Regions from separate parts of the Vibrio mytili genome, predicted to be linked through region 3. Evidence: predicted binding sites of a transcription regulator. Region 3 holds the regulator's gene; each other region holds the start of a gene.

Region 1 (5,057 bases), 1.0 Mb from region 3:
TAAAGCCAGCATCTGCGATACCTTGTTTAAGGGCGGTGAAATCAATGTCGCCAGCGACTTTTGCTATATTGATAACTAAAGGCGCGGATTGAAAGAAAGAGGGTGCTTGAGACACTTTTTCTTGCAAAAATTCGACAGTGTTTATGATCTTGTTGTCAGAAAGGTGTAAAACTGACAAAGTAAAACTGCTACCTTTAAGGTCTGGTGAATGGGTCATCGTGGACTTCTTGCCTTTATTGAAAGAGCGTTGCCTTAAACTAGGTCTGTCATGTTATATTTCATCCTTTAACGCAGCAAGTTCTCTCGAAGGTAAATAAGCGAATTAATCTCAAATTTTTTGTTTAGTTTGCGAGAATTTGACGTTTTCAACTCAGTCCGTTGTAAAAGCGGCAAAATCAGCATAAAAGGCGTGTCATGCTTTGTTCTATTTATAAAAGCGCAAAAAAAGAAGGTGCTTACCTCTATATCCCTAAAAAGGATGATTTTTCACAGGTTCCTGACACCTTGATGCAGATGTTCGGTAAGCCTATCGCTGTCATGACGATTAAACTTGATGGCCGTACATTGGCACAAGTTGACATAGAGAAAGTCAAAACGTCATTACAAAGCGAAGGCTTTTTTCTACAACTTCCGCCTCCGCCGGAAAACTTATTAGAACAATACAAAGAACAAAAAGCTCAGCAAAAAGGCGAACAGTAAGCTGGCTTGCGAAGAGCTTCTGATTTGCTCAAGGAGTCAATATGAAAAAGTTACTGGCAACGTTGCTCAGTGTTGGTGTGTGTACCTCGGCTTACGCAAGTAGTGAGGGTTTTGAAGAATATTTACAGAAACTACGTACAGAAGCGCGTGAAAAAGGCATCTCTGAACAAGTGATCAGTGCTGCGTTCGCGAATGTTGAGTACAAACCTCGAGCGGTCAAAGCGGATCGTAATCAGCCAGAGAAGAAGCTAACGCTAGATGAATATATTCCTCGTGCTGTACCAGATTGGAAGGTGAAACAAGCTCGTAGCCTGTATAAAGAGCATTACGCAGAGTTAAAGCGCATTGGCGATACTTATGGCGTGCAGCCGCGTTTTATTGTCGCTCTATGGGGCGTAGAAAGTAACTTCGGTAAATTCACGGGTAATTATCGCATCATTGATGCACTGTCGACGATGGCATTTGAAGGTCGCCGTGAAGAGTTCTTCCGCAGCGAAGCCATGGCTGCATTGCAAATTCTTGACCAAGGCCACATCGATCTAGACAACTTCAAAGGTTCATGGGCGGGGGCGATGGGACAGTGTCAGTTCATGCCAAGCTCTTTCCTTCGCTTTGCCGCGGATGGCAACGGTGACGGTAAGAAGGACATTTGGAAAACCGAAGCTGACGTGTTTGCTTCGACAGCCAACTACTTGAGTAAATCCGGTTGGGATGACAGCTACACGTGGGGACGTCAGGTGAAAGTGCCACATGGCATTGATCGTGAATTAGAAGGCCGCACGGAAGAAAAAGGTAAGTACCTGCAAGAGTGGAGCAAACTGGGTATCACTAAGTACGACGGTAGTCCATTGCCAACACTCGATGAAGACATCAAAGCATGGCTAATCATGCCAGATGACGAAAATGGCCGTACTTACTTGGTGTACAACAACTACAACGTGCTAATGAAGTGGAATCGTTCTTATTACTTTGCATTGGCGGTAAGTCACTTAGCGGACACAATTCGATAAATAACTCGAGTGCTATATTTACAAGACGTTTACTAAAAAGGCTCCGCGAGGAGCCTTTTCTATTTCAATGTCTTGTTTCATGACTTATTTAAGACATAAGACAGGGTATTACTTGTCGGTATGGAACTGCTCACACGCCAGCATGGTATTCTCAATCAGGCTAGCGACCGTCATCGGGCCAACACCACCTGGAACGGGCGTAATAAAGCTTGCGTGCTCACGCGCTTTATCGTACTCCACATCGCCAACCAATTTACCTGAGTCTAAACGGTTAATGCCGACATCCACAATCACAGCACCTTTCTTAATCCAGTCACCAGGGATGAAGTTCGGTTTGCCTACCGCAACCACAACCACATCAGCTTGACGAACATGGTGTTCTAAATCTTTGGTAAAGCGGTGACACGTTGTGGTGGTACAACCTGCAAGCAACAGCTCTAGCGTCATTGGGCGACCAACAATGTTGGATGCACCTACAACCACAGCGTGTTTACCACGTAAATTGATATTGTATCGGTCGAGTAGGGTAATAATGCCTTTCGGCGTGCATGAGCGCAGTTTAGGGATGCGCTGAGCAAGGCGACCCACGTTGTACGGATGGAAACCATCGACGTCTTTCTCAGGGTGAATACGTTCTAGAACATGCGTACTATCAATGCCCGCTGGCAGTGGTAATTGAACTAAAATACCATCGATTTGGTTATCGTTATTCAGCTCATCGATGAGAGCAAGTAACTCTTTTTCTGTCGTGGTAGCAGGAAGGTCAAAAGACTTAGAAATGAAGCCAACTTCTTCACATGCTCGGCGTTTACTGCCAACATAAACTTGAGAAGCTGGATCTTCACCAACTAAAACTACTGCAAGACCAGGAGCACGTAAGCCCGCCTCAACACGCGCTTTTACACGTGCAGCAACTTCGGAGCGAACAGTTTGGGAAATGAGAGTTCCGTCTATATTTTGAGCAGTCATGACTTTCCTTATATATTAAGAAGGCAAATTATTTGCCGCGCATTGTCGCAGAAATTCAAATTAACATCCATACGCAAACGTTTGCTTTGTGGTGATTTTAAACATAATCTTGCTTGGTGTCCTTTTTTTAGGCACTCAGAACATAATGTTACGAAAAGCCGTTGATTTACCCATTTGAACTCGTATAATCCTTTTCCTGTAGCGCGCCCTTAGCTCAGCTGGATAGAGCACGTCCCTTCTAAGGATGTGGTCGTAGGTTCGAATCCTACAGGGCGTGCCATTTATTCTAGAAAGCCCCGATAACTCAATGAGTTGTCGGGGCTTTTGCGTTTTAGCGACATCGTTGGAAGCCTTTTAATGACCCACTCGATGATCTGACTCCTTGGGAGTATTTAGCAAGGCATAAAAGTAGGAACAACTCCAATTTAGACTGCCACTAAAACAGGGAGGGTTACAAGTACCGATTATCAGGGGAGCACTTCAAATTCGAGCATTAGAAAAAAACACCATTGTTATGCCGTTTTTTTCTCGGGGGTGCTGAGAAGTTCTGAAATCCGAGAGTACAACCACTCCATATCTAAACACTTATCCTGTTCAAGACGAATCACTGAGCCAATACTCATTGGTTCGGCTCTATCCGCAAGCGCGGCTAGCTCTGGCAGGTATTCGTGTTTTGGATGTTTATCGGAGCGATGCGGGATCCGTTCTTCATATCTTTTGGCTACGGTCGTCCCAGAAATCTGGTTCCAAACTTCGATAACTGTATCGACTTGAGCTTCATAGAGGTAGTGAATCAGGCTTTCTTTTGGCTGAAATCCAAACCACGCATCCACGACAAAGATATGGTTTTGGGGAGCTTGTTTAATGATATCCCAAATCACTTGATACGCTGCTTTGCCAAGTTCACGGTTAATCGTACGATTGTAGTTTTCAACCGTTGCCATGAAAGGCTCTTTGATCGTATCGATGGAAAGATACGTGATATTAAAATAACGGGCGATATTGTACGCAACAGAGCTTTTTCCAGACGCTGGTACACCATTCACCAAAATCACGGTCTTTCCAGTTGAGGCGATATTTTTACTCATATCAACTCCAGTAACTGTTCCTGTGAGCGAACCTGACGAATGGACTGTATTTTGTCATCGTCATCCAGCATTGAAACGATGGAACCTATGCCTTGCTCTATATGACCATTGCTGTCAGTGGCACCAAACATAATGATAATATCGGCTGGGACGCTGCCGTTAAATGAAATAGGCTTATCAAGCAATACTAAACTAAAGCAGTTTTTTAACACCCCACATTCAGGGCGAGCGTGGGGGATAGCAATCCCTTCATCAAAGACATAATAAGCGCCATTGTCGCGAGTGCTATCAATGACAGAGTCCGCATATGATTCGGTCAAATAACCATTTTTTATCAGCGGCTTAGCAGCCAGCTGGATGACCTTTTCCCAATTGGGTTCATCGACACCTATCTGGATGGCTTCCGATTCAATCAATAATTCTTTTATATTCATATCTCGCCTAAAAATTTTTTCTGGTTGTGTTTCTAAGCTCGTCGATTTTTATAAACAATTCATCGACTTTATGTTGGTATCCTTGGGTTTTGGCGAAAATTTTGAGTGCTTTGTTGTACTCAACCATCAGTTTCTTTTGTGTATCAAAGTTCGATTCATCTTGATGTAATGCCGTTTCCAACTTAAGGATACTTTCCTCTATCTCCTGAGCACTGACGGTATCGCTCTGAACGTTCGACTTTGTTGCCGCAGGGGATGGACGAGGTTTAGATTGAAACAAAGATTGGATCGCTTTCAACATAAGAGCTCCTTTATTGACTGCCGGACAACCCAGCAGTCATACCTATATAGAAGGGTGTTTTATTGAAAAAGTTGAATTTTCTGTTTCAATACTTCCTGCACCGCATTGTTAGCTGGAATTAAGAACTTACGTACGCTGTCATCCACTTTGCCTTCCGCACAGGTTTTCTGAACATTACCAACCCACTGCACATTCATTTCTGTACCGACGTTAACTTTCTCAATACCACTGGCAACCACCAATCGCATGTCTTCATCACTCACACCCGTACCGCCATGTAACACCAAAGGCGTTTTTGTCAGGCTAGTAATTTTTCTGAGTAGTTCATGCTGAATGTTGGTTTTTGCTGTGTAAGAGCCATGCACCGTCCCAATAGAGATCGCCAACATATCCACACCGGTACCGTCAACAAACGCTTGAACTTCTTCTGGCGTGGTAAAGGCAATATCACTTTCCGCAACCGCTTTTCCGTCTTCACTGCCACCAATCGCACCTAATTCCCCTTCAACCGTCACGTTACGAGGGTGAGCGTATGCAATGACCTCTTTCGTATTGG
Region 2 (5,057 bases), 1.0 Mb from region 3:
GGCTTCATCTTCGATCAGCTCTTCGGCCATTTCTTCTAGATCAAACCGGAAGGCAATAAAGGCTTCTATCGCTTGCTGCTCACATTCAACGGATAATCCACTCATCTTTGTCAGCTTCTGTTTGGTTACGTAACATTCGATAAGCGCACCAGATTGCTGAGCAGGAAAATTAACGGACTGTGATGATTCATCCCACGACTGGATATCTGGGAATAAAATAGATTGATTCATCGATTACTGACCTTCAAGGTTTTTTCTTAACTCACGCAAAATTTGCTTAGCACCCGGGCGCAGTCCACGCCATAACATAAAGCTTTCAGCAGCTTGGCCAACCAACATCCCTAATCCGTCATAGGTCTGTGCCGCACCATGCTCTTTGGCCCACCGATTAAAAGTGGTGTCACCTTTACCATACATCATGTCATAGCTCGTACTGTTGGGAGCAAAAATAGTCGATGAGATATTAGGAAGTTCTCCACTCAAAGAAGCTGAGGTAGAATTGATAACAACATCGTACTCTTGAGTAACACAACTTATCTCTTCTGCGGTAACAGGCCCATAAGCTGAAAACAGGTCCGCTAACTCTTTGGCTTTTGTATATGTACGGTTGGTAATCGTTAAAGAAGATGGATTTTGATCAAGTATTGGCTTAACCACTCCTCGAGCCGCCCCACCAGCACCGATAATTAAGATGCGAGCCCCTTCTAAAGCAACCTGATGTTGCAGCAAATCTTGCACTAAGCCAGCACCATCGGTGTTGTCGCCGATGATTTCTCCGTCATCAAGCTTCTTAAGAGTGTTCACAGCTCCGGCAAGTTGAGCCCGCTCAGTCAGGCGATTAGCAAATTGATAAGCATCTTCTTTAAATGGCAAGGTCACGTTACACCCTTTTCCACCTTCAGAGAAAAATGCTTTCGCTGCATCACTAAATCCATCTACAGGGGCACATTCAGCGGTGTAAGTCAGTGATTGATTGGTTTGACGGGCGAAGAGTGTATGAATAAATGGTGACTTACTATGTCCGATAGGATTGCCAAACACGGCATAGCGATCGATTTGCTGAGTCATTTCCTTACCTTTATTCCTTGCGTTTATATAGAAAAACAGGGGCATCTGATTACAAATGACCCTATCACTATCTCTCTATCTAGAAAAGAAGATTCAGCGCTTACCACTCACGTGGCTTTAAATATTGCTCATAAAGCTCTGCTTCTGGTGTACCAGCTTCAGGCTGATAGTTGTACTCCCAACGTGCTAATGGCGGCATCGACATCAAGATCGACTCTGTACGCCCACCACTTTGCAAGCCAAATAAAGTGCCTCGGTCATACACCAAGTTAAACTCAACATAACGACCACGACGATACAACTGGAAATCACGCTCACGCTCACCATATTCAATATTTCTGCGGCGAGCAACTATGGGTAAATAGGCCTGACAAAAACCATTACCCACGGCTTTGATATAGTCAAAACACTGCTCAAACTCCCAGTGATTCAAATCATCGAAGAACAAACCACCAACACCACGGGTTTCGTTTCTATGTGGCAGGTAGAAGTATTTATCACACCACGCTTTGTGCTCAGCATACACATCATCACCAAATGGCGCACAGATTGCCTTCGCTGTATCGTGCCAAGACTGGCAATCTTCTTCGAAAGGATAGAATGGCGTTAGATCGAATCCACCACCAAACCACCAAATCGGTTCTTCGCCCTCTTTTTCAGCGATAAAGAAACGAACATTGGCATGAGAAGTTGGTACATAAGGGTTTTTAGGGTGAATCACCAAAGAGACCCCCATAGCCTCAAAACGACGGCCTGCTAATTCAGGACGATGAGCTGTCGCTGACGCTGGCATCTCTTTACCTTCGACATGAGAAAAGTTCACCCCTCCCTGCTCGAAGACGTCGCCATCTCGAAGCACCCTTGAGCGACCACCGCCACCAAGACGCTCTCCCGGCTCACGATGCCATGCATCTTCGACAAAGACGGCCTTTCCATCTTCTTGTTCTAACTGCTGACAAATGGAATCCTGAAGTGACATCAGGAATAGCTTTACGGCATGTTTATCGATTGCTGACATACATTTAATACCTATTACTTAGTGCATATAAATCGCTGACTGCAGGGTTAGCCCTGTCTTAATATTTGCGAGGTTTTAGCGTCACGAATCTCACTTGGCTTATCACGACCACTGGTTTCACCACGAAGAATGGCCACCAGCTTATCACCCAACTGCTGCTCCACTTCTACTGTAGTCATGCACGGTGGCAATCCAGAAAGATTCGCGCTGGTGGAGGTTAGCGGCTTTCCAAACGCATTACACATCTTTTGCACTAAAGGATGATCCGTCACACGAACGGCAATCGAATCAAACTGTCCAGAGACCCAATGAGACACTTTATCGCTGGCCGGCATGATCCACGTGTATGGCCCTGGCCAAGTCGCATGGACGTTTGCTAGCTGCTCTTGAGTCAACTGAGATTCATCAATATAAGGTAACAACTGCTCGTAATTCGCAGCGATTAGGATAAGGCCTTTTTCCACTGGTCGCTGCTTAAGATCCAGTAGTTTCTGAATTGCATCAGGATTGTCTGGATCGCACCCAACGCCAAACACACCTTCTGTTGGATAAGCAATTACTTCACCTTGCTGTAGCGCGTTGAGCACCTGTTCAAAGTTATCCACTGATTACTTCCTAATTGTCTAACTATTATATTGTGGCGTTAAGTGTACAAAGATTCATTCTCAGAGACTAAAGCTATTTACTTATAAAATGTATCCATCGCTTTTAAGCACAAGGCGCAAACGTTTGCTTGAGATAAAAATCCCCGTATAATGCCCACAAATTTATGGCTCACCTAATTTTGTAGCTTGAAGGAGTTTGAGATGAAAGTCGGTATCATCATGGGTTCTAAATCCGATTGGCCAACCATGAAATTGGCAGCAGACATGCTGGATCAATTTGGCGTATCTTACGAAACAAAAGTTGTATCAGCTCACCGCACTCCTCAACTATTGGCTGACTATGCAAGCAGCGCAAAAGAACGTGGTATCAAAGTGATTATTGCCGGCGCTGGCGGTGCAGCTCACCTGCCAGGCATGGCTGCTGCATTTACTAGTGTTCCAGTACTTGGCGTACCAGTTCAGTCTCGCGCTCTGAAGGGCATGGATTCTTTATTGTCTATCGTGCAAATGCCAAAAGGTATCGCGGTAGGAACGCTAGCCATTGGCGAAGCAGGTGCGGCCAATGCAGGAATCCTAGCAGCGCAAATTCTCGGAACCCATGATGAAAGTATTATGGAGAAAGTAGAAGCATTCCGTAAAGAACAAACGGAAACTGTACTGGCCAACCCAAACCCGGCAGAGGATTAATCGGATGCATGTACTGGTTCTCGGAGCAGGTCAGCTGGCTCGTATGATGTCTCTGGCTGGTGCACCATTGAATATCCAAATTTCCGCCTATGATGTAGGGAGCGCGAACATCGTTCACCCCCTCACTCAACACGTGCTTGGACATGGCCTAGAAAATGCGATTGAACAAGTGGATGTCATTACAGCCGAGTTCGAGCATATTCCTCATGATGTCCTTGATATCTGTGCTGCAAGCGGGAAGTTTCTGCCAAGTACAGAAGCCATCAAAGCTGGCGGCGACCGCCGTCTTGAAAAAACACTGTTAGATAACGCAAATGTACGCAACGCGAAATACTATGTCATCGAAACTCGCGATGATTTTGACCGTGCGATTGAACACGTTGGCATGCCAATGGTGCTGAAAAGTGCGCTAGGTGGTTACGATGGTAAAGGCCAATGGCGCTTGAAAGAAGCATCTCAAGTGGAGTCTATCTGGACCGAAATGGCAGAATGTATTGCAGCAACGCCGGCTCAAGCGATAGTCGCTGAGGAGTTTGTACCATTTAACCGTGAAGTATCGCTAGTCGGCGCTCGCGGCAAAGATGGCAGCGTTGAGGTTTACCCACTGGCAGAAAACGTGCATACCAATGGTGTGTTGAGTCTTTCTACCGCTATTGATGCGCCAGAATTACAAGCACAAGCCAAGCAGATGTTTACCGCGGTCGCTGAAAGCCTCAATTACGTTGGCGTATTGGCATTAGAGTTCTTTGATGTCAACGGCAACTTACTGGTAAATGAGATAGCCCCTCGCGTGCACAATTCGGGTCACTGGACACAGCAAGGCGCAGAAACCTGCCAGTTCGAAAACCATCTGCGTGCAGTGTGTGGTTTGCCTCTTGGCAGTACCAAACTGGTTCGAGAAACCTCTATGGTGAATATTCTAGGGGAAGATACCTTACCAGAATCACTACTAGCAATGGATGGCTGCCATATCCATTGGTACGGAAAAGAGAAACGTGCTGGGCGCAAGATGGGCCACATTAATATTTGTGGAGATTACCCTGGTGAACTACATCGCAGACTCTGCTCATTAGCCGATGTACTGGATCAAACCGCTTTTCCTGCCGTACATGACTTCGCCAAACAATCGCAGGCGTAATATTCTGCGCTATTGATTAAAATGGGTCGCACAAAGCGACCCATTTTTCTATCTAAGCTAAGCCATTACTCTGGCTGAGTGTGCTGACACTTTCGGTTAGCACATTGCGACTTCACACCACTGGCCAGTTTTTTCTCAACCAGTAACGTAAAACCACACGCCTCGCACACCCCTTTTATCGGCGGCAAGTTCACGGCAAATTTGCATTTAGGGTAGTTGTCACAGGCATAAAATGTCTTACCGAAACGCGTCTTGCGTTCAACTAAGTGGCCCTTCCCACATTCAGGGCAAACATATTGCTCCTGGGATAGCGTCTCCGGCTCAGGCTGATTGATTGATTCAATATGGTGACAGGCCGGATAATTGCTGCACCCAACAAACATGCCATAACGTCCCTGACGCAGTACGAGCTCATTGCCACATTCGGGACAAGGCACACCAAGCTCTTTGACTATGTGACCATCGTTACTGTGCAGTGCTTTAATGTAATCACAACTTGGGTATTGGCTGCAGCCCAGAAACGGACCGTGTTTACCGTGTT
Region 3 (5,057 bases):
AAAACGGACGTTACTGAAGTTGGCTTTTTAGTTCATCCCGACGAGTTTGCGGAACCACGCTCCAGTGAGTACCATTAATCGCGCCTTCTAAAGCCCAGAGTAGTTCGATACTTACAGAGGTGCTGTGCGTATCTTGGATTGCTTTATATGCGTTTAATGCGCCTTCTTCTTCGAGCTGTTCTACGGATTTAATTCCGGCTTTTTTCAACATTCGCTCTGTTGCTAACCGAAGGTTAGGTAAGTCTTTTAACCGCGTTGGTTTGGTATTGGCTTGCTCGACTTTTTCCAACTTTGCGCATTTAAGAGATTGTTGCGCAACGTCCAATAAACGTTCACGAGATTCCCATAAATCATTAGAAATAGCATAGTATTTAGTAACAACGGGAAAGCCACGCTTTTTATATACGTACGGTTTTAGTCCTTGTTTCTCGAACTGAGAACAGGACTGCTGGTCTGCTCGTATATGAAGCTGATTGTTCACTACTAGAGCAAACATAGTCTCATCTGCGAACAGCCCGAAGCCGCCAAACATTGAGCGCGATTTGATCGTGCCAAGTGCCTCAAACAGCTTCATTGAGTCTTTGAGTATTGGTTTATCCATGATGTCTTATCTCGGTGTAATTCATATTACGCCACCAAAAATCAGGTCCGAGAGATTAGCAAATGCATGTAGTAACAATGTCATTAAAGGGTAAACTCATTATATGCATATTTGCCATCGGCAACCCCGCTACCTTCCACTAAAAAATAGGGTTCAGGCCGGAAGCTTTGCGTCCCATTCTTTCAAATGGTTTGCCCTGTGCGTGACATTTTCAGAATACTGTGGATATTGAATCAATATCACATTTCAGCTCATAAAGTGTGATGTTCGTTCAGTAAATAATGCGTAATTATGCATTATGATTCTTATTATCTGATGTGGTCAATTAACACAACAAGAGAACGCTTTTATTGCATTAAGTGACAATAAAACAAAGAGTTATTTTGTGAGGTTTTGTGAAAAGTTAGATGGGGGTTTAATAAATGTTATTTTTAAGAAAAAAATAAGCACCTTGCGCAGGTGCTTATTTGTTAGACTATTTTACTCAGTTGAGTTTTTTAACCGTATTGCGGATGACCAGCTCAGGCTGCATTTCAAAAATTCGCTTCTCATGCTCTTTATCTTTAATTCGCTCAAGCAGAATTTCGAACGCATTTTTACCAACACGGCGCTTAGGCTGGTGAATGGTTGTAAGTGGTGGTGAGAAATACTCTGCCAGCTCAATATTGTCATAGCCCACAACAGAAATATCATCTGGCACTGAAATGCCATTTTGTTGTAATCGGCTCATTAAACCAAGTGCCATTGTATCGTTGAAGCAAAAGACCGCTGTTGGACGCTTTTTCATAGCGGTGATCTGATCGGCAACCAATACGGCAGTGTCACATTCAAAGTTACCTTCTAGAATCCAATCCTCGTTTACAGGGAGATCAGCTTCAGCCATAGCACGACGGAAACCTAGAATACGTTCCTTACAAGCCAGTTTTTCAAAGTGACCACTTAAACACGCAATATCAGTATGACCATTATCGATTAGGTACTTAGTTGCTATGTAACCACCTTCCTCTGAGTTATCCATGATTTTATCTGCTTGAGAGCTCTCTGGCCCCCAATCCATGACCACCTTTGGAATATCAGCATGACGGTCAAGCATCTCTTTTAGCTCTTCGGTTAAATCGGAGCACATAACCAAGATGCCATCAACACGCTTTTCTGCCAACATACGAATATAGTCACGTTGTTTTTCGTATATGCCACCTGTGTTACATAAAATCAGAGTATAACCTTGTCGGTAACAGTAACTCTCAACACCATCAATGACTTCAGAGAAGAATAAGTTGGTTGACTGAGTCACCAACATACCGATGGTTCTGGTTGAATTACATTTTAAGCTACGAGCTACCGCACTAGGGGCATAATTTAACTCATCAACCGCTTTCATGACTTTTTCTTGAGTTGCTTCTGCAACAAAGCGCGTTTTATTGATAACGTGCGAAACTGTAGTGGTTGAAACGCCGGCTAAGCGAGCGACGTCTTTTATAGTGGCCATAAATAGTGTCCTGTATCGAGCTACTATGATTATACCTTAGTGGAGAAAACCGGCTGCGCGAAAGTGCTTGCATTCACTTTATTGCATGTAATAAATACGCACCACGAGCGAGTAGATCGCGTTGATTATTGGTTATTCTATTATTGGTAAAGGCTTTTAGTAGCGGAGTTCAATGATCCTTGTCTGTTTTCATTTACGGAAAGTCATTGAACCAAAAAACACAAAAACCGCTGAAATGAGCGGTTTGCATGTAAATAATATATGTAATCGTTTGCGCTCACATTTTATCCCGATGTCACCAGTCAGGCAATGCTTTAGACAACAGTTTAGTGTATTTGAAGTCACAATTTTGCAGAGAACAACGATTAGCTATAATTATTCTCCAATCAGATAACCACTGTCCAGTTTACAAAATGCAATGAGCAACTGAGTCACACTGGAATAAAAGCCGAACTCATCAAGCTGGTAGCACTTTTTACCGAATTGGGGTAGCCATGTCATCAACTGGTTTTGAATAAAGTCATTTTGTTTTAGGAAAGCTTCTTCCATGTGCTTTTCTTGTTCAAACTCGTTGGAACGAATGATCATGTTGCCTAAAAAGTCGAGCTCTACGGCCAAGTGATCTGCGGGTTCATTTAAGCTAGCATCCACCTGTACGCCAAATTCTGCCATTAATCTTTCCATCTCTTCTGCTGGTTTATCATTAAGTAATCCAGAGCTACCGATGTACATAGAAGCGTAGGGAAGTGCACCGTGCTTGTGTGTTTTCAAAAACAGCTCACAGAAATCTGCGGCTAGCTCCAACTGAGCATCGTGACGCACTTGCAACCGATTCAGAGCATCAGTCAATGTATCGACTGCGGGCTTCAGGGCTGGGTTCTCGCCCAAACCAGATAGAAAGCCTCTTATCTCCACGCTGTGATACGCCTCTAGTTCTTTCTCTGTCAACTCTTTGGCAAACAGACTGGAAAACCACCAGTAAATTTCAGCGCGTTTTTCGTTGAAAGCCTTAAGTTCTTGCATGATTTGGCTCCTGCTAATGCACTCTCTTGAGCATCATAAATTCGTTTGAGGTTATGGGTATAAGTGTAATCAATTAAAATGAATAGCAGTAACTATGTTTGTGACGATTTATGCTGAAATATATGCAGTTGTTAATAGGTGTTCGTTAGATTGTTTTGAATCAAGAAAAACGTTAAATCTTGCTTTTTTGGCGAACAATGACTAGAAATGTTAATGATTATGAATAGAATACGATCCGGTAAATCACAACAGAAAGTGGTGTAAATGAGCTATCACGTATTAGTCGTAGAAGATGATGTCGTAACCCGCAGTAAACTAGTGGGTTACTTTCAACATGAAGGCTACACCGTCAGCGAAGCAGAGAGTGGCGCACAAATGCGTGAAGTGCTTCAATCAAATGATGGTGTCGATCTTATTATGTTGGATATCAACTTACCGGGAGAAGATGGATTAATGTTGACCCGGGAGTTACGCAGTCAATCAGATATTGGCATTATATTAGTAACAGGACGCACGGATAGCATAGATAAAATCGTTGGCCTAGAAATGGGGGCTGACGATTACGTAACAAAGCCTTTTGAATTAAGAGAGTTATTAGTTCGAGTCAAAAACCTGCTGTGGCGGATTTCAACGGCTCGACAAGGATCGAACAAGACGGCAAACGCGAAAGACGAACAGCATATCGTTCGTTTTGGGGAGTGGACGTTTGATATTCAGCGTCGAGCTTTAAGTCGCAATGATGAGCCCGTTAAACTGACCAAAGCCGAGTATGAGTTGTTGGTAGCGTTGTCTTCTTACCCAAATCAGGTGTTGAGTCGAGAGCGTATATTAAACATGATCAGCCATCGTGTTGATGCGCCAAACGACCGCACCATTGATGTACTTATTCGACGCATGCGCGCAAAAATGGAGTTTGATCCTAAGAACCCACAAATTTTTGTTACGGTTCATGGTGAGGGGTATATGTTCGCAGGCGACTAGTTTTTGCGTTCCATTTCGTTCAAACCAAAATCTAGACAAATCTAATAAAATAAAAAAGGAGAGCAACCTTGCTCTCCTTTTTTATTTTTTACCGTTTTAACCATGCTTTAATTGGTGGTTGATGGCTCTGGATCGACCATCGGAGTTTGTCCAACGGTATCACGCAGTCGTTGCCATATACTGCCTAAAAACTCATGCCAAAATATTTCGGTTTGCTCTAAATAACGGGCTTTTGGCGCGTATTTATCCCATGCTTGATTAATTTCATCTGTCGCTAAGAAGTTGGTTGGCGCAGGGAAGGGTTTAATGCCTGCTGCGTTGAACTCATATAAAGCGCGGCTCATATGGCTTGCTGATGTGACCAACACAATGCCTTTTTGCTGTACAAATGCTGCTGCTTGTCTTGCTTCTTCCCAGGTGTCTTTCGCATCCTCTAATAAAATAATGTCCGATTTTGCGACACCAAGTGCTAGCGCGACGTTGGCCATCATACGTGCGTGGCTGACTTCTGAACCACCCGCATAACCAGACAAAATAAGCTTGGCACCTGGGTACATGCGCAAAATACGTATGCCCTCGGTAAGGCGCATCAATGCTGCTCGACTTAATTGGGAGGTCGGTGGAATCTCGTCATCGACCACATGGCCATTACCTAAAACCATGACGTAATCAACGGAGTCAGATACGGGTAAAAACGCTTTGTGTTGACGTTCTAATGGCATTAGTAGGCTAGTTGAAACGGGTTGAAACGCAACTAAGAAGAGACCAACAAAAGAGAATAAAACAACGAAACAACCCGTTTTACGTTTACGGGTAAAACTAATGAGAGCAAGTCCGAATAAACCTATCAATAGCAGTGCCGGTAGGGGCATCAGCAAGGCGGACATTACTTTTTTCAGCTCAAACATACATAAATAGTCCGAAAAAACATCAATTGATAATAAAAATGAGGATATCCCTCTT
Region 4 (5,057 bases), 540 kb from region 3:
GAGCAGATTCACCGAAGGTTGTCATACCGATGATACGGCCGTCAAAGCCAACATACTTGTACCAGAAGTCTGCAATACCTGCTTCGATAGCGATGCGTGCTGTAACGTCTGACGGAAGTACTGCTTCACGGTAAGCGGCGTCTTGCTTATCGAACGCATCGGTTGATGGCATTGATACAACACGTACTTTCTTACCTTCTGCCGATAGCTGCGCAGCCGCTTCTACTGCAAGTTCAACTTCAGAGCCTGTTGCAATCAGGATAAGCTCTGGTTTGCCTTCGCAATCTTTCAGGATGTAAGCCCCTTTTGCGATATCAGCAACTTGCTCAGCGGTACGCTCTTGTTGTGCTAGGTTCTGACGAGAGAAGATAAGCGCGGTTGGCGCATCTTTACGTTCGATAGCCAGTTTCCAAGCCACTGCAGACTCAACCTGGTCACATGGACGCCAAGTGCTCATATTTGGCGTAAGACGTAGAGAAGCCATTTGCTCAACCGGTTGGTGAGTTGGACCATCTTCGCCAAGGCCGATAGAGTCGTGCGTGTAGACTTGGATGTTCTGAATTTTCATCAGAGCCGCCATACGCATTGCGTTACGTGCGTACTCCATGAACATTAGGAATGTTGCGCCGTAAGGAACAAAACCACCGTGCAATGCGATACCGTTCATGATCGCAGTCATACCGAATTCACGTACACCGTAGTGGATGTAGTTACCAGAAAAATCTCCGGCTTCTAACGATTTCGAGCCAGACCACATAGTGAGGTTAGAAGGCGCTAAGTCAGCAGAGCCGCCCATGAACTCAGGCATGATGGCGCCAAATGCTTCTAGTGCATTTTGAGACGCTTTACGTGAGGCAATATTCGCAGGGTTTGCTTGAAGGTCAGCAATGATTTGGCTTGCTTTTTCTTCCCACTGTGCAGGTAGCTCACCATTTAAACGACGCTTAAGTTCAGCAGCTTCCGCAGGATAAGCCGCAGCGTAAGCGTCAAATTTCTCGTTCCACGCGGCTTCTTTCGCTGCGCCTGCTTCTTTTGCATCCCACTGCGCATATACGTCAGAAGGAACTTCAAACGGCGCGTAATCCCAACCAAGGTACTCACGTGCTTCTTTGATTTCATCGTGGCCAAGTGGCGCACCATGACAATCGTGTGAACCAGACTTGTTAGGAGAACCAAAACCGATAATGGTTTTAGTACAGATCAGCGTTGGACGTGGGTCTGCTTTTGCGGCTTCAATTGCAGAGTTAATCGCATCAGAGTCGTGACCGTCTACTGCAGGGATAACATGCCAGCCATACGCTTCAAAACGCTTAGGTGTATCATCAGAGAACCAACCATCAACATGACCATCGATAGAGATGCCATTATCGTCCCAGAATGCGATCAGTTTACCTAGACCTAAAGTACCCGCCAGAGAACATGCTTCATGCGAAATGCCTTCCATCAAACAGCCGTCACCGAGGAACACATAAGTAAAGTGATCAACGATGTCGTGGTCTTCTTTGTTAAACTGAGCGGCAAGCGCTTTTTCAGCTAATGCCATACCAACCGCGTTTGTGATGCCCTGACCTAATGGACCTGTAGTGGTTTCAATACCTGGCGCATAGCCATATTCTGGGTGGCCTGGCGTTTTTGAGTGCAGTTGACGGAAGCTTTTCAGATCGTCGATAGACAGCTCATAACCAGAAAGGTGAAGCAAAGAGTAAATCAGCATTGAACCATGACCGTTAGATAATACAAAACGGTCGCGATCCGCCCATTCTGGATTAGCGGGATTATGGTTTAGGTGAGAACGCCAAAGAACTTCAGCGATATCAGCCATACCCATTGGTGCGCCTGGATGGCCTGAGTTAGCTTGTTGAACACCATCCATGCTTAGAGCACGGATTGCATTGGCGAGATGTTTACGAGACGACATGTCTGCTCCTGAGTACATTAAGCGAAACGATAAAATAGAACATAATTCTCTCAAAGCACAGTAGGCTCTGCAAACGTTTTCCTCGCAGAAACTTCACAAATATCGTCGCTTGAGCACCAAATTAACGGAAGTTGCTTAATTTAATAAGAATGGCAGCAAACGTTTGGTTATAACAAAAATCAAAAAAGAGCTTGTAATTAGACCAATCAAATTTAGAATAGCCGTCTAGATGTAGATACACCTGCATATGCCCAGTCATTCTCATGAAGTTTGGGCTTATAAGTATTATTTTCGTTGAAGCATTGATGATGTTTCAGCTTTAAACCAGATAGAGTGGAGCTAACATGGCTAAGCACCTGTTTACTTCTGAGTCAGTATCAGAAGGTCATCCAGATAAAATTGCAGACCAGATTTCTGATGCGGTTCTTGACGCGATTCTAGAGCAAGATCCAAAGGCTCGTGTTGCATGTGAGACTTACGTTAAAACCGGTATGGTTATGGTAGGTGGTGAAATCACGACTTCAGCATGGGTAGACATCGAAGAGTTAACTCGTGAAACCGTTCGTGAAATCGGCTACGTACATTCAGATATGGGGTTTGATGCAGACTCTTGTGCGGTACTAAACACAATCGGTAAACAGTCGCCAGATATCAACCAAGGTGTTGATAAAGCTGACCCTAAAGAACAAGGTGCAGGCGACCAAGGCATCATGTTTGGTTACGCTTGTAACGAAACTGAAGTCCTAATGCCAGCGCCAATTACTTACTCTCATCGCCTTGTGCAAAAACAAGCGGAAGTTCGTAAAAACGGCACCCTACCTTGGTTACGTCCTGATGCAAAATCTCAGGTCACATTCCAATACGACCAAGGTAACATCGTTGGTATTGATGCGGTTGTTCTCTCAACTCAACACTGTGATTCAATCTCGACTTCAGACCTGCGTGAAGCGGTAATGGAAGAGATCATCAAGCCAGTACTGCCTTCAGAGTGGATCAACAAAGAGACTAACTTCTTCATCAACCCAACAGGCCGTTTCGTAATCGGTGGTCCAATGGGTGACTGTGGTCTAACTGGTCGTAAGATCATCGTTGACACCTACGGCGGCGCAGCTCGTCACGGTGGTGGTGCGTTCTCTGGTAAAGATCCATCAAAAGTAGACCGCTCTGCGGCATACGCAGCACGTTACGTAGCGAAAAACATCGTTGCAGCAGGTCTTGCTGATCGTTGTGAAATCCAACTTTCTTACGCGATCGGTGTTGCTGATCCAACATCAATCATGGTGGAAACGTTCGGTACAGAGAAAGTATCTCACGACATCATCATCGAGGCCGTACGCCAGTTCTTCGATCTACGTCCATACGGCTTGCAAGAAATGTTGAACCTTCTTCAACCTATCTACAAAAAGACAGCAGCATATGGTCACTTCGGGCGCGAAGAGTTCCCATGGGAAGCGACTGATAAAGCAGCACTTCTTCGCGATTTCGCTGGCATCAAGTAATCAAGCTCGTTGATAACGCTCCAAGCCCTCGCCTAATGCGAGGGCTTTTCTTTTGTCACTCTCCATCTTCCTATCTCTTTATCATTTCAAACTCAAACGAACAAATTTCCAACAAATAGTTGTAAATTGCCTCAACTCAGCCAATAGTTAAAATAGTGTTAAAACAATATTAACCAAACAAACTGGATGCGAGCTAGTGTCGCGACGATCAAGTGTAAAAGCGACGATAACAATATTGTGGGGAAAACGTTAGTCAGACATCCATCTTTAATGAGATTAAACCCATCTGGGTTAGTCGATGTTTACGAAATACGTAGGAATAAACCAAGGAGGAGTTATGCCTCGAACCGTCAATCCATCCGACTTCCACGGTAAACGAAAGGAAGTCCCGGATAACGAATACGCTCGAACCATTCCGTGTAATACGGTGAACTTGAGTGCCCCATTCCATTGGCTAGCGTTAGGACTGCATGATTTTGTTAAGATGCCCCTCATCAGTGCATTTTACGGCATATGCTTCATGGCGGCAGCCATCGGTATCGTTCTGCTTGTACAATGGCAGGGAACACACCTTGTCGTGATGCCAAGTTTGATCGTCTACATGTTAATTGGACCATTTTTAGCGCTGGGCTTATATGATGCCAGCTGGGAAAGAGAACGTGGGCACAAACCACGACTTTTCCACTCGATGAAAGCGATCGGTCGTAACTCAAGCTCTCAATGGGCTTTTGCCGTACTGCTTGCAGTGTTCATGATTTTTTGGATGCGGATCGCAGCCCTTCTACACGTGCTTTATCCTTCTGTGCAAGGTGCACCTCTCACTGATTTCTTGCCATTCTTAGTGATTGGTTCTCTAATTGGCTTTATCCTCGCAAGCGTCGTGTTCAGTATTTCAGCGTTCTCCATTCCTCTAATGATGGAACGTAGAGTCGATATGATGAGCGCCATTTTTACTAGCTTTAACGCGGTAAAATCCAATATTCCGGCGATGATCGTTTGGGCTGCTATCATCTGCGGAGGCATCCTAATTGGCTTTGCTACTTACGGTATCGGCATGTTATTTACGATGCCGATACTTGGTTACGGGACATGGCACGCTTACCAAGCAATCATTAAGAAAAAGCATACTCCTTAAAGGACTAATGCTATGATCCAAGCCCTCGTTCATACGAGGGCTTTTTATTTGATCTGATTTTATTTATCGGGGGGACCGTGGATATAGAGCTGAGCTATAAAGCCAAGCAAGTACTGGCACATTGCATCGCGTTATCTGAAGAGGCTTTTAAACGCCCATTTCCCATCCCTAACATAACCTTTAATGTGCGTGGCAAAGCGGCTGGAAAAGCCTACCTTCAGCTTAACGAGATTCGCCTGAATCCCGTCCTGTTCAAAGAAAACCCACAAGCTTTTTTGCAAGAAGTCATCCCGCACGAAGTGGCTCACCTAATTACTTTCCAAGTGTATGGCCGGGTTCGTCCTCATGGTAAAGAGTGGCAAGGCGTGATGGAGTCTGTCTTTAAACTCCCAGCCAAAACCACCCATAGTTTTGCAGTCACATCGGTTCAAGGTAAAACCTTTGAGTATCGATGTCATTGTTCAACCTATCCGCTTTCCATTCGTCGCCACAATAAAGTCGTTCG

What was found. The regulator PurR, encoded in region 3, represses purine synthesis genes. The targets are predictions, from matches to a motif close to TNANGNAAACGTTTNCNTNA.
Region 1: the regulator PurR is predicted to act here: its motif matches at 2,748-2,767, upstream of folD (bifunctional methylenetetrahydrofolate dehydrogenase/methenyltetrahydrofolate cyclohydrolase FolD).
Region 2: the regulator PurR is predicted to act here: its motif matches at 2,804-2,823, upstream of purE (5-(carboxyamino)imidazole ribonucleotide mutase).
Region 4: the regulator PurR is predicted to act here: its motif matches at 1,984-2,003, upstream of metK (methionine adenosyltransferase).

What each region holds. Positions count from the first base shown of each region.
Region 1 covers NZ_CP110481.1:859,920-864,976, forward strand. The annotation lists gene minC (septum site-determining protein MinC) at 1-217, opposite strand, end outside; gene ONE56_RS04035 (YcgL domain-containing protein) at 415-699, shown strand; gene ONE56_RS04040 (lytic murein transglycosylase) at 741-1,709, shown strand; gene folD (bifunctional methylenetetrahydrofolate dehydrogenase/methenyltetrahydrofolate cyclohydrolase FolD) at 1,818-2,678, opposite strand; tRNA gene ONE56_RS04050 (tRNA-Arg) at 2,882-2,958, shown strand; gene ONE56_RS04055 (AAA family ATPase) at 3,191-3,766, opposite strand; gene ONE56_RS04060 (PTS sugar transporter subunit IIA) at 3,763-4,200, opposite strand; gene ONE56_RS04065 (hypothetical protein) at 4,208-4,501, opposite strand; gene ONE56_RS04070 (class II fructose-bisphosphate aldolase) at 4,561-5,057, opposite strand, start outside.
Region 2 covers NZ_CP110481.1:2,902,797-2,907,853, forward strand. The annotation lists gene ONE56_RS13420 (DUF1488 domain-containing protein) at 1-231, opposite strand, end outside; gene aroE (shikimate dehydrogenase) at 235-1,068, opposite strand; gene hemF (oxygen-dependent coproporphyrinogen oxidase) at 1,169-2,086, opposite strand; gene ONE56_RS13435 (L-threonylcarbamoyladenylate synthase) at 2,134-2,691, opposite strand; gene purE (5-(carboxyamino)imidazole ribonucleotide mutase) at 2,893-3,378, shown strand; gene ONE56_RS13445 (5-(carboxyamino)imidazole ribonucleotide synthase) at 3,383-4,516, shown strand; gene ONE56_RS13450 (topoisomerase DNA-binding C4 zinc finger domain-containing protein) at 4,582-5,057, opposite strand, start outside.
Region 3 covers NZ_CP110481.1:1,882,436-1,887,492, reverse strand. The annotation lists gene ONE56_RS08660 (TfoX/Sxy family DNA transformation protein) at 11-601, opposite strand; cyclic di-GMP riboswitch class I at 718-807, opposite strand; gene purR (HTH-type transcriptional repressor PurR) at 1,086-2,090, opposite strand; gene torD (molecular chaperone TorD) at 2,466-3,113, opposite strand; gene torR (two-component system response regulator TorR) at 3,378-4,094, shown strand; gene elyC (envelope biogenesis factor ElyC) at 4,202-5,002, opposite strand.
Region 4 covers NZ_CP110481.1:2,427,045-2,432,101, forward strand. The annotation lists gene tkt (transketolase) at 1-1,918, opposite strand, end outside; gene metK (methionine adenosyltransferase) at 2,263-3,417, shown strand; gene ONE56_RS11120 (DUF2189 domain-containing protein) at 3,755-4,552, shown strand; gene ONE56_RS11125 (SprT family zinc-dependent metalloprotease) at 4,630-5,057, shown strand, end outside.